One region of the Anaerobacillus sp. MEB173 genome, then DNA from elsewhere that is predicted to be linked to it. Evidence: riboswitches for the same ligand, from Rfam matches in the RefSeq annotation. Region 1 holds a riboswitch; the other holds the start of a gene.
The links. A riboswitch is a leader RNA that binds a small molecule or an ion and turns the genes downstream of it on or off. The one in region 1 is predicted to bind cyclic di-AMP.
Positions count from the first base shown of each region.

Region 1 (8,473 bases):
TATCGTTGGAAGAGAAAAAAGTTAATACCGGACGATTGGTTTATTAGAAAATCAACGTTTACAGGACAAGAAACGTTCTTTCCAAGGGAGAAAATGATTGTAAGAATTAACAGAATCAAAGAATTAAAGGACAGTTTATCACTGGATGAATTAGCAAATGCTTTATCTCCAAAGAAGAAGGACGTAAACATATCAAGGAAGGACTTCATAGAACGAAACATTGTTTCGTCCAATGCTGTCGCTATTTTTGAAGAACAATTCAGTGAACTGGATACGATCACCTTTCAAACTTCGCTATATTTGTATCTTTTAGATAAATCCTTGGAGACAGGAGAGGTTGGGTGGGAAGAAGGAATGCAAATCATTCAAACATTACATGACCATTTTCCGAAGCTAGAGGAAAAGCGTGCTTCACTAGTGGTGTTAAGAAAAATGGGTGTTGTAACAGTGTTGCTTGTTACCAATCCCAATGACTTTTATGTTGATGAGAAAACAAAAGTGGCTGTTTCATTGGACATTGATACAGAAGTGGATAAACTACTGAATTCCTTAGGAGCAGGGGGTTTTTAAATGACAAAGGAAAAAAATAAAAATTTAAAGGTTATAGGAGAAGGAAGCTATCCTTGTGGAGATTACGAAAAAATTAAAGTTACAGGTCAAGGGGAAATTTTTGAAGATGTTTGTTCCCAAGAAACAAAGATTGTGGGGGAATATCGTATAAAAGGAAAGGCGAAAATGGATCAAGTGCATGTAACTGGAAATCTGAGTATAGATGAAGAATTAAATAGCAATAGAATAAAAGTTATTGGTGGGCTAAATGTAAGGAAGTCCATGATAGCAAATACGCTTGAAATGAGAGGATTTCTCAACGGGGATGAAAATGTGGAGCTGGAAAAAATGAACCTTAAGGGGGGATTTAATATCACTGGGTTGTTAAATGTTGGTGATTTACAGGTTAATTTACTAGTTGCTCCTAGCAAGGTCGGTGAAATTGGTGGTGAGAAGATAATAATCAAAAGTAGAAGTTTCTTGAAGCGATCTTACACACTAGAAGCAGAGGTAATTGAAGGAGATAACATTTATCTAGAACATACCACAGCAAAAATAGTTAGAGGAAATGACATTGAAATAGGTCCAAATTGCCATATTGAGAAAGTAGAATATAGATCTACCTTTACAAATAAAGAAAAGAATTCAAAAAATATTTTACAAGTTAATCAAATTTAATAATGGGGGCTTTTATTATGGTTCAAAAAGCAAAAGGGGATTTAATTCTATCTGGGAATAGTGAAGCAGGTGGTGGCTCATTCATAAAGGTTGCGATCAACGGCCATGGAGCAATACATGGTGATGTAGAATGTAATGATTTTGAGTGCAATGGTTCGGCACAAATAAATGGGGATATCACGTCCCAGCACGCTGTTATCAATGGAAGTACAAAGGTACAGGGAAATTTTTCTTCTGACGAGATTGAGATACATGGGGACTCAACGATAGACGGAAATGCATTTTTTCGGAAAATGGAAATCAAGGGGCATACACGATTGAAACAATCTTTAAAAGGAGACGAGATTCTCCTCGAAGGAATTATTAAGGTAGCCGGGGATTGTGAAGTGGAGAAAGCAGAGCTAAATGGAGCTTTTACCATTGATGGATTGCTAAATGCTGATCACGTTGAAGTCACGTTACATGGGAAATCATCCGTGAAAGAAATAGGGGGAGAAGTGATTACTGTAAAAAGAAATCGGCACCCTATTCTTCATTTGGATAAGTTGATTAAAACGTTGAGTAAAGAATTACATGCAAATATCATTGAAGGTGATGTGGTTAAACTAGAATATACGAAGGCGAAAGTTGTTCGTGGAAATACAGTAGAGATCGGTCCTGGGTGTGAAATTGAGTTTATCGAGTATAGCAGTGACCTAAATGTTTCGGAAAAGGCTGTCGTAGAAAAATCTGAGAAAGTTTAAAATAATGGAGAGATTGTTAAAAAATGGAGAAGAGGCTTATTACCGCAAGTCATCATAATCATTTTCACTCTTTGGCTTTTGTGAAAAAAAATCGGGATACCATTTTGGGGCGAATCCAGACAAAACTGATTTAGAATCTTTCATTACAATAGCAGAGTCCATAAAATCAAAGAATAAACTTTAAAAAAACTGTATTAATGATTACTTGGTAATCTAAATACAGTCTTTAATTTATCGGTAACTAATTGTTTTTATATATATTTAACACTTAGGGGGTTTTTTAATCGCGCATTGCTCCTGCCTCTCGGGAAGTCATTGCACCTTGTCCTTGACTTACATCTCTTTGAATTTCTTGTTTTACTTTTTGTGCATCAGTGCCGGCAAATTCCGGTTTCATAATAGAACCCAAATTCTTTTTTGCTTGTTGATTCTGTCGCATAGAAATCCTCCTTTTATTTTTTGTTTAACAATTTTATTATTTACCTAATAACTATCGGTATTCCTAGGCGATTACCTATGAGGGATAAAAACAATTAGTGGCTTTTTTCTTTCAAAACTCAACGTCTACATTATGGCGGAAGGGCAGCTGTTATAAGCTGCTCTTTATTACATTCAATATTTAGGCACATTAATGGGAATTTAAAATTTATTCATATTAAATTTTAAAATCTGCGGAATAAAAAATGTAAAAAATTAGGATCATATATTTCGTAATTACATATTTTACATTTATTAGGAGGTAGAGATGGTTACAAATTATTCGGATTTTGTAAAACAAAGTAATGTAAAACGAAAGGGGGAAAATTACGATATGAAGGAACTTTTTAAAAACCCTTTGATCCATCGTGAAATTACAGGGGACCAGATTTTTATTCCGTTAGATACAAAAAGGTTATGGGGAAGATAATCTATGGTTGAAATTTAGATAGGAATCCAAAACTTTTTTGTAGGATACTCCTCGAGTTCAATTCATAAGTCAAAAGCAATTAAAACAAAAGGAGTATCCGCTTTATGGTAGTTTGTTTTTGAGTCTAATAAAGCCGTAAATAAGCAAGAAATGAATAAGCCTTGCATATTTTGGGGCTTATAAATAATCTTAAGTCTAGAACAAAAGCACCCATTTACTTGAATAAAACCTTAGTAAAGCATAATAAAAAGACTCCAGCTAATATTTTAGCCAGAGTTTCTAATTTACCCAGTATACACTTCATCATCTGGGTAGCGGACAAGTGATTTTTTCGGTTTTGAAAGAATGAAGCCAAGTGTAAGCGGACCAATACGCCCAATAAACATCATGACAATAATGACTTGTTTACCAAAAGTTGATAATTCCCCAGTAAGTCCCATAGATAACCCAACGGTTCCAAAGGCTGAAACCACTTCAAATACAATCATTAAAAATGGTGCATCCTCGGTTATTGTGAGCATGAATAATATTAGAAAAATAAATAAATTACTGACAACAGTAATCGCTAAAACCCTTATTATTGTTCTAGATGGGATTGTTCGTCTAAACACAACGGTTTCGCTTTTTCCTTTTAAAAATGTAATTGTCGCTAAAAGTAAAACAATAAACGTTGTCAACTTAATTCCACTTCCCGTTGATGCACTTCCCGCTCCGATAAACATAAGTAATAGGATAAGTACGATGGAAGCTGTTGTCATATCACCAATCTCAATTGTATTAAAACCCGCTGTTCTAGGAGTAACTGCTTGAAAATAAGCCCCCCATAACTTGTCAGATAACGGCATTGATCCGAACGTAGCTGGATTTGCATACTCCAATATGAAAATAACGATTAGTGCAATAGCATTCGTAATGATCGTACCAATAATCATCAATTTCGAATGAATTGATAACCTTTGAAAGCTTCTTTTGTACCAGACATCAGCTAAGACTGTAAAACCTATTCCCCCCGTTATAAATAGCCCTGTAATCACCAAATTAACAACTGGATCGCCTACATAAGCCGATAAACTATCGGACCATAATGAAAATCCAGCATTATTAAATGCGGAAATGGTGTGGAATAAGCTTTGGTACATCCCTTCTTTCCAACCAAATTCGGGTACCCATCTGAATGAAAGTATCATAAAAGCAATTGCCTCTAAAATAATAGTAAAGGTAAATAAAATCTTTACTAATCGAACTAAGCCACCTAAGGAGGTTTGATTAAAAGCCTCTTGAATCAGAATTCTCTGTTGCAAACCTATTTTTTTCCCAAGCATCATGACAATTAATACAGCAAAAGTCATTAACCCTAACCCACCAAGCTGAATTAGAGTCATAATCACTACTTGTCCAAAAACGGTATAATCTGTACCCGTATCAACAACAACTAAACCTGTTACGGTAATCGCTGATGTCGCTGTAAAAAGGGCATCAATCCAGGAGATGTATGTTGTTGAGGCCACCGGTAATTTTAATAAAGCAGTTCCTAATAAAATAAAGATTAAAAAACTTAAAGCTAAGATTTGTGGCGGACTTAAGTTAATGATTTTTCCTTTAAGCAGATGAGAAGAAATTAATTTTTTGCGCATATGTATTACATCCCCTCATCTTCAAATCGCTTTAAGTCATTTTTATGGCCAATAACTATCAATACATCACTTTTTAAAATTAAATCATCTGGTAACGGTGAAATATTTACATCTTCTCCCCTTTTTATCCCAAGAATCGTACACCCAAATTTTGCTCGTACATCAAGCTGAGCTAGCGTTTGATCCGCAACTTTTTCTGTTGCAATTAACTCAACAATACTATGATCTTCAGAAAGCTCAATGTAATCAATAATTTTTTCTGAAGCGATATGCTGCGCAATTCGTATTCCCATATCCTGTTCTGGATGAACAATACGATCTGCACCGATCTTCTCTAGTACTCGGTGATGATAATAGTTCTGTGCCTTTACCCAAATCTTTTTTACTCCCATCTCTTTTAAGAGTAATGTACAAAGGATACTCGATTGAATATCATCACCGATTGCAACGACAACTTGATCAAAATTTCTTATTCCAAGCGTATTTAAGGCTTTTTCATCTGTTGCATTCGTAATTGCCGCATGAGTCACATAATTTGTAATATCGTTAACTTTATCCTCACTAATATCAATTGCCAGCACTTCATGCCCTAGCTTAAATAGTTCCTTACAAACACTGCTTCCAAAACGACCTAATCCAATTACTGCAAATTGTTTTTTCATTTTTTCTACTTCTCCTTTTTTTACGGCACCAAAAAAAGACCATCATAAATAGAATGGTCTTAGGTTAAACCTAGACCTTTCTCTCGACAAAATAAGGTAACGCTTACGAGGTTAGCTGTCGGATTAGGGACTGAGAGTATCCCTTCTTAATCAATAAGATTCACCCCAAGACAGAAAATATTCTGTCAAAATTGGTTCCCCCGCTCACTAGGATTCAGCGAATTAAAGGTGCATTGGTATTTTATAAAACTGATAATTGATAATGTAAATCGAAAAACAATTTTTGTCAATAATTTTTTTGTTAGTAATCTTTTATTATGGGGAAACAAATGGAATATTTGATTTAAAACAGACAAATCCGGTCTTTATGTAAATGTGTATCCTTAGTATTTTTTTTCTTTAATTACAAAAATCCACACCTTTTTAAATATTATCCATAAGCATATTAATATAAAAAATGAAAGGATGGATAAAGAGTTGAATACTGTACCTGTAACTGGATATTTATATCATTCTGATGGGGATGATTCACACCATACCCATAATCTTTATATAACAACATGGGATGGCCAACCTGTTCATACTCATGAATTTAAAGGTATTACGTCATTTGATGTAGGTCATAATCATCATTATGCAGGAACTACGGAGCCAGCACCAAGTGGAGTGCAGCATACACATCGTTATTTTACATTTACATCTTTTGATGATGGCCACAAACATACTATAAATGGAGTAACAGGGCCAGCAATTCCTTTGCCAGGTGGGGGACATTATCATGAGTTCAGTGGGTTAACCACTGTTGATGGTGCAATTCCGCATCGACACAGATATGAAGGGAGAACAAGTCGTTAATAAAGAATAAACTTAGAATATAGGAAATAACCTTAACCAAATCGTGAGTGATTACTGTTTGGTTAAGGTATAGCATGAAACTTTATATTAGCTCATACGGTCGATCACTTTCTTACCTTTATAATAAACCTGCTTAATTTGACTAACCTCTGTAATTTCTAATTACTTTGACTTCGTTACAGATGTTAAACGGGCCAAATTTTCAAAGCCGATCGAGATGCTAGTCGCAATCGCTATGGATATAAGCTTCGTAACACTATTTTAATTCCCCTTGTTATTTTACCGTGTTATTAAGATTGAATTTAGTATGCTTTAATTGATAAACTGAGGAAGATGGTGATGTAAAGATTATTAGTTAAAGGAGCGTGTTCATTATGGTTGGAGTAGAAATTGATATGGTTGTGAACGATAGCTTGAAAGCATTGGAATTATACGAAAATATATTTGATATCAAGCGAGTGGAGGTTTCAAACTTTCCTCGTGGTGAAAATGAGGTAGTTTTTACGCTATATGATGTTCGCTTTCATATGTTAGATGAAAACCCAGAATTCCATTTGATCGCACCAAAACCTGACGACCCTAAAACTAGTTGGGTTAATGTTAGAGTCCCAGATATTAAGGAGACCTATGCAAAGGCGATGGATTTAGGTTGCACAGAGGTGCAACCGGTGACAGAGATTTCTGACTACGGAGTATCGAACGCCATATTCATGGATCCCTTTGGCTATATATGGATGCTGCATCAAGTACATAAAGAAGTTAGTCACAAAGAGCGTATACAGCTTTGGGAGGAAAAAAGGAAGAATTAACAATTGGAGTATTATTAGAATTATCTAACACGATCTATAAGCAGTCAATTTTTCTTTGAAATCATTAGTAGATTAAGAGGATTGAGAGGGGCATAGTGAGGCGGTTTCTTAATACTAAAGTCACTTTAATGATCGATTTGAAAATTTTTGTTGTAATTTTTTTGGGGAATGATATATAATTCAATAAAGCGCTTACGAAATTAAAACAGATATGGTTTACCCGTTGAATATTGTCAAGTGCTGAAGAAAAAAGACTGAGTTAACAATAATAATCAATCACGTGTTACTGATAAAGCAGGCATGAGTGAAAGTAGATTAGGACACCAAAGTGTGTTACTATCAGCTTTTCCTCATGCTTTTTTTATTGTTAACAGTGATAAAAAACGATTAATAATTTGTAAGAGGGGGTTTTCTAGTTGGTAAACAAAACATTTACGGTGATAAGCGATGCGGGGGTACATGCTAGACCTGCAACATTATTAGTTCAAGTTGCGGGAAAATTCCAATCAAATATTTCATTAGAGCATAATGGAAAATCGGTAAATATGAAGTCAATCATGGGCATTATGTCGTTAGGTATACAAAAAGGTGCTAATATTACAATTCAAGCTGAAGGTGACGATGAGAAAAATGCGATCAACATGATTATTGAACTGATCGAAAAAGAAAGATTAGGTGAGTAGTAGTACTTCTTCTTAAGGAGAGTTAATAACAAAGGTGTACACGATAAAACGCTTTTATTAGGGAAGGAGAATGATCTTGTTAAGAAAATTATTCGAAAAAAAAGAAATGAAATTAAAAGAGGTATTGCTAGCGCCATTAACTGGAAAGGTACTTAACATTGTCAATGTGCCCGATCCGGTTTTTTCACAAAAACTGATGGGTGATGGCATTGCGATTGAGCCAACTGAGGGTGTAGTTGTTTCGCCAATTGAAGGGGAAGTCGTACAAGTTTTTCCAACAAAGCATGCAATTGGAATTAAAGGGATGACCGGGACTGAAGTACTTATTCATATTGGATTAGAGACGGTAGCGATGGAAGGCGAAGGGTTTGAAACACACATTCAAGAAGGGGACAAAGTAAAAGCTGGTGAAAAATTAGTAACCTTTGATCTTGAGCTTGTAAAAGAAAAAGCAAAGAGCACGATTACCCCAATTGTAATAACAAATGGGGATATAATAAAAAACATTGAAAAATATCATCAAAATACTGCTGTAGAAAAGGGTAAAATGAAGGTAATCGAAATCGACGTTAATTCGTAATTTTGTTAAGTTGTCCTTTATTTATAATAGACAACTTACCTTCCAAAACGTACAACTAATCGTATCAGGGAGGTAGTAACGTTTGAAAATTAATAAAGTACTAAATAATAATGTGGTAGTTGTAAAGGATGGTAAATTAGAAAGAATCGTCATGGGCTCAGGTATAGCGTTTGGAAAACGAAAAAATGATATTGTTCCAAAAGATAAGATAGAAAAAATATTTGTGATGAAGGAAGAAAATGAAAGATTTCAAGAACTTATTCATAAATTACCTGAAGAACATATTACTATTGCTGAAGAAATAATCACATTTGCCGAAAAGCAATTAAGTGTGAAGTTGAGTAATCATATTCACATCGCGCTTACAGACCAT
Region 1 covers NZ_JBJMAU010000010.1:84,981-93,453, forward strand. The annotation lists gene ACJ2A9_RS17440 (YhbD family protein) at 1-570, shown strand, start outside; gene ACJ2A9_RS17445 (hypothetical protein) at 571-1,227, shown strand; gene ACJ2A9_RS17450 (polymer-forming cytoskeletal protein) at 1,245-1,970, shown strand; gene ACJ2A9_RS17455 (hypothetical protein) at 2,251-2,409, opposite strand; gene ACJ2A9_RS17460 (hypothetical protein) at 2,716-2,877, shown strand; gene ACJ2A9_RS17465 (TrkH family potassium uptake protein) at 3,162-4,511, opposite strand; gene ACJ2A9_RS17470 (potassium channel family protein) at 4,517-5,173, opposite strand; cyclic di-AMP (ydaO/yuaA leader) riboswitch at 5,259-5,403, opposite strand; gene ACJ2A9_RS17475 (YmaF family protein) at 5,639-6,028, shown strand; gene ACJ2A9_RS17480 (VOC family protein) at 6,403-6,837, shown strand; gene ACJ2A9_RS17485 (phosphocarrier protein HPr) at 7,254-7,520, shown strand; gene ACJ2A9_RS17490 (PTS sugar transporter subunit IIA) at 7,597-8,100, shown strand; gene ACJ2A9_RS17495 (PRD domain-containing protein) at 8,183-8,473, shown strand, end outside.

Region 2 (8,473 bases), on a different contig from region 1:
GTTGCTGTATTCGAGATCCACATTGATAAAAATCCAGTGGCTACCATAAAGCCTAGAACAATTCCTTGTGTACTTGTCCCCATTACAGAAATAATGGTTAAAGCGATTCGTTTATGCAAATCCCAGCGCTCCATCGCTAAAGCAATTAAAAATCCACCTAAGAATAAGAAGATAATTGTGTTTCCATACGAAGATGTCACTGCTCCGCCATCTAGCGCACCTGTAAGCGGAAACAATACGATTGGTAATAACGAAGTCGCTGGAATCGGAATTGCTTCTGTAATCCACCATACTGCAATCCAAACCGTACTTGCTAATACAGCTTTCGCTTCAGGGCTCATCCCTTCACGAGATAGAAATAACATAATTATTGCGAATAATACCGGTCCCAGAAGTAAGCCAACCTTTTGCGAATTGCTATATACAGGTTTTCTCTTATTGTTATCCTCATGTTGTACCGTCTCTTTCCCCTTTTCCTCTTTAACTGAACCAGTCTTGTCCGGAAGAGAAAAAGTAAGGATCCGTTTTACTTGGGAGTGAGAGCTCCAAAGATGATTCCAAATTGTTGCAAAGAATTGAGTATTCATTACTATCACACCCTTAAGAATTTTTTAACTATTTCTACTATAAACCGCTTTCATTGTTTTTTCTGCATTTGTACTTTTTTATCTTTTTGTTCTTTAATGATCACATTACGCTGACTTTTCATGAACAAAAAAGCACGCCCTCACCACTTATGGTAAAACGTGCTTTTCACTTCATATATATATTAGTTTAAATGGAAGGTATTTTTGACTTAATAAGAAGCCCGCAATTGCATATGCTTCTATTTGATCTCTTACCTTTTCAGTCCCTTTTGGTACATTAACTACACGAATAGCAAATGGTGCAGGTTCAATTTCATCCGCAAAAGCTTTTTTTAAAAACTGTGTAGATTCCTGCATCCCATGTTTTCCTTTATACATCACTTCGTAAAAGGAAATAAATCCGTGCATTGTACCTTGATACCGAACAGTTTCCACTGGTACACCAAATTCATATAACCGCTCTGCATATGCCTCTCCTTCATCACGCAGAGGATCGAACTCTGCAGTAATAATAAATGCCGGTGGTAAATTCGTTAAATCCTGAGCATTTAATGGTGAAGTATATGGGTTTGTCCACATTGATTGATATGGTGTATAACTATCTCTTGCTTTGTGCATCACTTGACGAGATAACAAATAATAACCGCTATCATACATCTCACGAGTCGGCAACTCAAGATCTTGAAAGGTCGTTAAAGGATAATAGAGAACTTGAGCCTTCAATACTGGTCCATTTCGGTCACGTGACATTGCTGATACTACTGTAGCAATATTCCCACCCGCACTATCACCAGCAACAGCCATTGTCATCGGATCTCCGCTAAATTGCCGGGCATGCTTAGCTGTCCATACTAATGCGTCATAACTATCCTCAATTGCCGTTGGAAAGACATATTTTGGGGCTACACGATAACCTACTGACACAACGACACTTTTTGTTTGGATTGCTAATGAGCGAGCAACATTATCATGAGTGTCAATGCTTCCATATCCCTCCATAAATGCTCCTCCATGGTAATACATAATCATCGGAAAAGGACCTTCACCAATCGGTTGATAGGCGCGTGCGGGGATTGTTTTTCCATCACTAGTTGGAATCTCAATATCGATACGGTTGAATGTTTTTCCACCTGATTTAGTTAGAAAACGAGGAGGTGTCATATCTGTTGTGATTAAGTTCTGATCAATCGCATGTAAAATCACAGCAGTCTTTGCGGGAAGCACCCCCTCCTCCCTTACAGACCAATTTTGAACAGACAAAATGATAAGTAACAAAAGAAGTAATGTTAGCAGAATTAAAAAAAGAGCCATTTTTTTTACTAGTACGGTCATAATGTTACAACTGCAAGCATAGTACCGGCAGCTTAGTGCTCCTTTCTAGATATCATTCTTAAGCTATGTAGTAAAGGAAAATAAAAACGCACGAAAAAAAATGCGCTACCTTTATAATGTGAAGGAGCGCATCTGATCATGTATTAAGGATTCTTAAAAATAGTAAAAGTTACATTTTAACCCTTATACATTAAAAACTCTTTTTCTATCCAATAATGACTCTTTCTTTCGGATAATGATAATATTCTTTAGCCTCTTTTCCTTTGATCAAGAATAAAAGCGAAAAGATTCCAATTCTTCCGACAAACATTAACACAATAATGATTTGTTTCCCAAGTGTACTTAACTCAGGTGTAATCCCCATTGATAATCCAGTTGTCCCAAATGCTGAACACACTTCAAAAATGATCGCAATAATTGGGAACGGCTCCAAATAGGAGAGGATAATAACAGCAGTCGCACAAATAAGGATCGCGAAACTGATAACAACAAACGATTTAATAATGTCCTCTTGATCCAGTTCTTTTCCAAATACTTTAATAGATTGCCTTCCGCGAGCAAATGTAAAAATAGAAAGAAGAACAATCGCAAAAGTTGTTGTCCGAATACCACCGCCAACACTACTCGGTGATGCTCCAATGAACATTAATGAGCTCATCATTAATTGTGTCGCTTCAGAAAATTGACTAACATCCATTGTCGCAAGTCCGCCATTCCGTGTTGTTACCGATTGAAACAATGAATAAAACAAAGATTCATGCCATGATTTATTCACAAAGAAATGATTACGGTCAAAAATGTAAATCAGGATCGTGCCAAATAGTGTTAACCCAAAAAATGTGATGGTCGTTAATTTTGTAAATAATGAAAATCGGTATTTTTGTTTTCTCCTTCTCGTTACAAAATAATCTTTTACTTCAATTAAAACAGGAAAACCAATTGCTCCCAAAATGAGTAAAATTATGTTGACTAATTGTACAAGATAATCATTAGCAAATGGTTTTAGTGAAGCACCGGTAATATCAAAGCCCGCATTGGTTGTTGCGCTTACTGAGGCAAAGAAAGCATGGAAAAAAGCTTCTTGCCAAGTAGAAAAGTGATCTAAGAATAAGATACCTAGAATCATCGCACCAATGGCTTCGATCACAAGAATTAAAAGTAATATTTGTTTCATTAACTCCACAAGTCCAGCAAATGTCCCTCGGTTTTGATCTATCATTATTAATTGACGTTCCTTAAGTCCAATTCGCCGACCAAATAGTAACCAAATGAACGTCCCCAGTGTCATAATTCCGATGCCACCAAATTGCAGGATGAAAGCTAAAACAAATATACCGAACTCACTAAAGGTGTCAGCTGTAGAAACAACTGTTAGCCCCGTTACACTAACCGCACTGACAGCTGTGAATAATGCGTCGGTAACCGTCCACTCGACTCCAGGCTTATGCGTATAAGGTAAACTGAGCAGGATCGTTGATACAATTACTGCACCAAGATAAAACAAAACAATTAACTGAACAGAAGTTAAGTTTACTAGATTCGATTTCTTTGGAGTGAACACGACACTTATAACCCCTCGTCTTCAAATCGTTTGAGGTCATTTTTGTGTCCAATCACAATTAAAATATCTCCTTCAAAAAGTGAATCACTAGGTAATGGTGAAATGTTCACATCATTATTACGTTTAATACCTAAAACAGTACAACCATATTTTGCCCGTATATTTAATTCAACAAGCGATTGATTGGCCACCTTTTCGGTTGCCATTAATTCTACAATACTATAATCCTCTGATAGTTCGATATAATCGACAATTTTTTCAGAGGCTAAATGTTGAGCAATTCGAACTCCCATATCGTGTTCAGGATGAATAATTCGATCTGCACCAATTTTTTCTACAACTTTATGGTGATAGTAGTTTTGCGCTTTCACCCAGACGTGCTTTACCCCTATTTCATTTAACAACAACGTAGTTAGGATACTTGCTTGAATATTGTCACCAATTGCTACGACAACATAATCAAAATTGCGGATACCTAAACTATTTAATGCTCTCTCATCTGTGGAATCGGCAACAACTGCATGTGTTGATACATTCGAGTGATCATTTACCCTGTCTTCATTAATGTCGATCGCTAATACTTCATGGCCATTTTTGTACAGTTCCTTACAAATACTCCCTCCAAATCTACCTAAGCCAATGATCGCAAATTGCTTTTTCATTTTCTCCTACTCCTTCTTTGCACCAAAAAAAGACCATCACAAAGAATGGTCGATAGCTTCTATCTATCTGACCTTTCTCTCTTGTTACGGTAACGCTTACGAGGTTAGCTGTCGGATTAGGGACTGAGAGTATCCCCTCTTACAACATGTAAGATTCACCCCAGACTGTTATGATCGTACAGTCAAATTGGTTCCCCCGCTCAATTAAGATTCAGCGATTAAAAGGTGCTAATTTATATTTATTGAATGAGTTTAATTTACTCCTGTTACAATTCTCTGTCAATATATTTTTTAAACCATTATTATCAATAATATTTTTATACGTAAAAGGTAATAATAGTAACGCTTTTTAATGCTTGCTTAAAAGAGAGGTTGATTAGAAATGCTGTTCATTTTTGAAGTCATGAAGATGGCAATAAAAATAAGGAAATTAACCCTATTTTTGATTACAATCATCTTTCTCATCAGTAGCTCTTTTATTATTCACTGGTTAGAACCGACTATGTTCGAAACTCCTTTTATTGGCTTATGGTATGTCATGACTACAGTAACAACAACTGGGTATGGTGATTATGTTCCTGAAACACTAGCAGGCAGACTTTTTGGGTTGTTCCTCTATCTGTTTGGAATAGGTTTAATTGGAATTGTAATCGGAAAAATTGTTGAAAGCTTTGGAGTTTATCGGAAGTTAAAGGAGGAAGGGAAATTGAGCTTTAAAGGAAATGGTCATTATGTCATCATCGGTTGGTCAAATAAAGCAAGACATGCCATGAATGAAATTATGGCCATTGATGATCAAACAAAAATCCTATTAATTGATTCACTTCCAAAAGCACCGATGGATCATGAAAAGGTCTATTATTTACAAGGAGACCCTGCAGACAAAAATATATTAGACAAAGCAAATATCCTTCACTCAAATGCCGTACTTATATTTACTCAAGACAACAATATTGATCCTGCTGCCGCTGACGGTAAGTCCCTTTTGATTGTTTCAGCGATTGAAAGCTATGCAACGGAAAATAGTAAGGAAATTTATACAATTGTAGAAATACTAAAAGAGAAGCATATTCCAAATTTTAAACATGCCAACGTTGATGAATTCGTTCTTGCAGATGAGGCATTATCTGATCTAATGGCTAAATCAGCAATACATAAGGGGACAAGCAAGTTTATTATGAAGCTTCTTAGTAGAAAAAGCGGAGTGGATATATGGAAAATAAAAAAACAACAAATGTGGAAAACGTATAACGATGCATTTGAAAATTTAAAACGACTAGGCGCACACTTAATATCTGACCGAGATGATTTTTTGATCTTAAACAAATTAGAAGAACCTATTCCGCCAGAAGCTGAACTATATATCATATGTGACAAAAAGACATACCAACGATTCCACGAGAATAGCCGATAATTACCACTTACCTGTAAGCATTATACGAGAATGGTAAAATATTTCTTAACGAGGGTGTCCCAAAAGTCATCGCTATTGGTGACACCCTCGTTTTAAAACGCAGAGTTTGTTTCATGATAATTCCTTTACTAATTATAAAATTCCATAATGTTGATTGTAATAAATATTTTTATGATTTATATTTATAATTTAAAATGAAATATTTACCACTTGCACCGCGCTTTTAATCTAAATAATATGCTATATTAGAGATTCTATATTTAGTTTTAGCAGTTGTTATATATTATTTCACACTATTGCAGTAAAGGAGGTGAGGCATATGGAGTCTAGTGAATTTTCACATTCTCTTATTAACTTTTGGAAATTTATAGGAGGCGAATCTTTTTATGTACCTTAGAGTACAGAGAGGAAGTCAAAGTATATGAATACAATACGTAACCCCATAACATTGTTAGCTGGGTTTCAATGGCTATTTTTTATGTTTGCCAATACGGTTGTTATTCCCATTTCCATTGGTTTCGCCTTTGACCTGGAACAAATCGAAATTGTTTCAGCACTTCAACGTTCATTTATTTTTACGGGTGTTGCTTGTATTTTGCAAGGTTTGATTGGTCATCGATATCCTCTTATGGAAGGACAATCCGGGTTGAGGTGGGGTGTAATTTTAAGCTTAGCCGCTACTGCAAGCACGTTAAATATGGATTTAGCTACAGTTAGTGGAAGTATAGCTGTTGGTGCAATCATTTCAGGGATTCTTGTATCAATATTAGGGATGCTCGGGCTTGGGAATCTATTAAAAAAATGGTTCACACCTGTTGTGATGTTTGTCTTTTTATTACTCCTTGCAAATCAGTTAATCTACATATTCCTAAAAGGCATGCTCGGCTTAAACAGCAGTGAATATATTAATATTAAAGTAGCCAGTTTTTCTATTATCCTAGCAGCCATTACAATCATTCTAAATGTTAGAGGTAAGGGTATTATAAGTAATTTATCTTTACTCATCGGGATGGTCATTGGCTGGATTGGGGCAGTAATGTTCTTTCCACAAGAGACGACCACTTCTATAAAAACAACACCTTTTCTTACTTGGTTTCCTTGGGGAGAACCAACTCTAGAGTGGGGAATCGTACTTACTGTCGTTATAACAGGATTATTAAACACAACAAATACAATCGCTACCCTCAAAGGTGCAGAGGATATTTTTAAAACAAAAACGTCACCAAAACAGTATCGTTCTTCTTTAATTCTTTCAGGTGGATACACTTCATTAGCAGGGATGCTCGGTCTTGTCCCTTATGCATCTTCACTCGGTTTCTTGCAATCAACCGGGATTAGAGAGCGTTTACCGTTTTTTATTGGATCTTTTTTATTTATTGTGTTAGGCCTAATTCCATCATTAAGTTCGTTCTTTTCTACTATACCCCATAGTGTCGGGAACACGATATTATTTGTTGCTTATTTACAGCTATTTGGATCTGCATTAAAAAATCTGGAGGGCTTACAATTTACACCAAAAACCATATATCGAATTGCCATACCCGCATTACTGGGGCTTTCCATTACCAATCTTCCAAAAGAAGCGTTTACCACACTGCCGCCTTTAATTCAGCCGCTTATTTCTAATGGGTTACTAATGGGAATTTTGTTAGCATTAGTAATGGAGTCAGTTTATTATTTTAGAATGTTTAAAAGTAAAATGTTTTTGTTAAATTTAAGTAAAAATAAATAACCCCTTGCTGCCAAGGGGTTTTACATGCGTTTCTGTTGTGAACTTTACTAAGATTAAACGAGTGACCTTTATAAGGTATCAACAAGTTCATGAATTATTCAACAGTTTCTTCACTGCTATCAACATCAACCGTCTTTTCACTTTCATACCAATTATCTAACACTTTGGCATCTAAGATTTTTTTCTCAATGTAGTCAACTTGCTTTTTCAAGAATCCTTCTTTCCAATCAATTTCTAATTCATTGGCTAACTTTACAACTGTTAATAACTCCTGCCAAGCTACATAACGCTTATACCAAAAGAATTGAGGCTGCTCACTCATGTACGGGTACAGATCATCGAATTCGGTATATTTACAATCGATCGTACGTTCAAACTGAACTTTTGCATCTTTTACTTTATTCGTAAAAAAAACTGCCATTTCCTGACTATTCATAATAGCTCCACCTTCCCATATTGTTTGCGTCACTAAGGCAAACTTTTATTTATCTTACTATAATTTTAGTCTAAAAAAACATGAATTCATTAAGTAATTTTTGAAAATTGTTTAAACTTTATATTTATTTTGACACATTTTTAATTGATAAGCAAAAGTTTTCACTCAGTAAAATTTACATTATTTATGCACTTAGCAGGTTTTATTGTATTCTTTTCGTATAATCCTTACTTATGCTGCTTTTGCCTTTCCTTTAAACCACTTTCTGTAGACAAACAATACAGTCAAAATGAAGACAACATAGATACATAAACCTAGGATTAATGTTTGTAATGATGAAAATACTTGATCCCCGCTAAATGCAAAAATAAACATACTTGGAATTTGACCGATAATCGTCGCCCACATATAAGTACGGAAAGGCATCTTACTTAAACCAGAGTAAATATTAATGACTGGTGTCGGCACGATGGGGATCAGCCTGCCTAATAATACGGCTATAAAAGCATTTCTTTCAATCATTGCATTAAATTTATTCAAACTTTTATAGTTCATTATGTAGTTTCTAAAGTAATTAGCAAACGTATACCTCGCCATGAAAAAAAAGATCATTGCCGCTGTAGCAGCACCAAACCAATTAACAAGGCCCCCAAGGAACATTCCATACTTTGCCCCCATCACTCCTGCAAATAAAGTGAATGGAATAACAGGAAATAATGCCAAGAATAATGAAATCACAAACATGAATG
Region 2 covers NZ_JBJMAU010000001.1:795,128-803,600, forward strand. The annotation lists partial or broken gene ACJ2A9_RS03940 (SLC13 family permease) at 1-587, opposite strand, end outside; gene ACJ2A9_RS03945 (alpha/beta hydrolase) at 759-1,811, opposite strand; gene ACJ2A9_RS03950 (TrkH family potassium uptake protein) at 2,125-3,480, opposite strand; gene ACJ2A9_RS03955 (potassium channel family protein) at 3,486-4,142, opposite strand; cyclic di-AMP (ydaO/yuaA leader) riboswitch at 4,221-4,369, opposite strand; gene ACJ2A9_RS03960 (potassium channel family protein) at 4,525-5,556, shown strand; gene ACJ2A9_RS03965 (uracil/xanthine transporter) at 5,978-7,288, shown strand; gene ACJ2A9_RS03970 (hypothetical protein) at 7,383-7,724, opposite strand; gene ACJ2A9_RS03975 (TVP38/TMEM64 family protein) at 7,956-8,473, opposite strand, start outside.
Region 2: linked by a shared signal. The riboswitch ahead of ACJ2A9_RS03955 (potassium channel family protein) and the one ahead of ACJ2A9_RS17470 (potassium channel family protein) in region 1 are both predicted to bind cyclic di-AMP.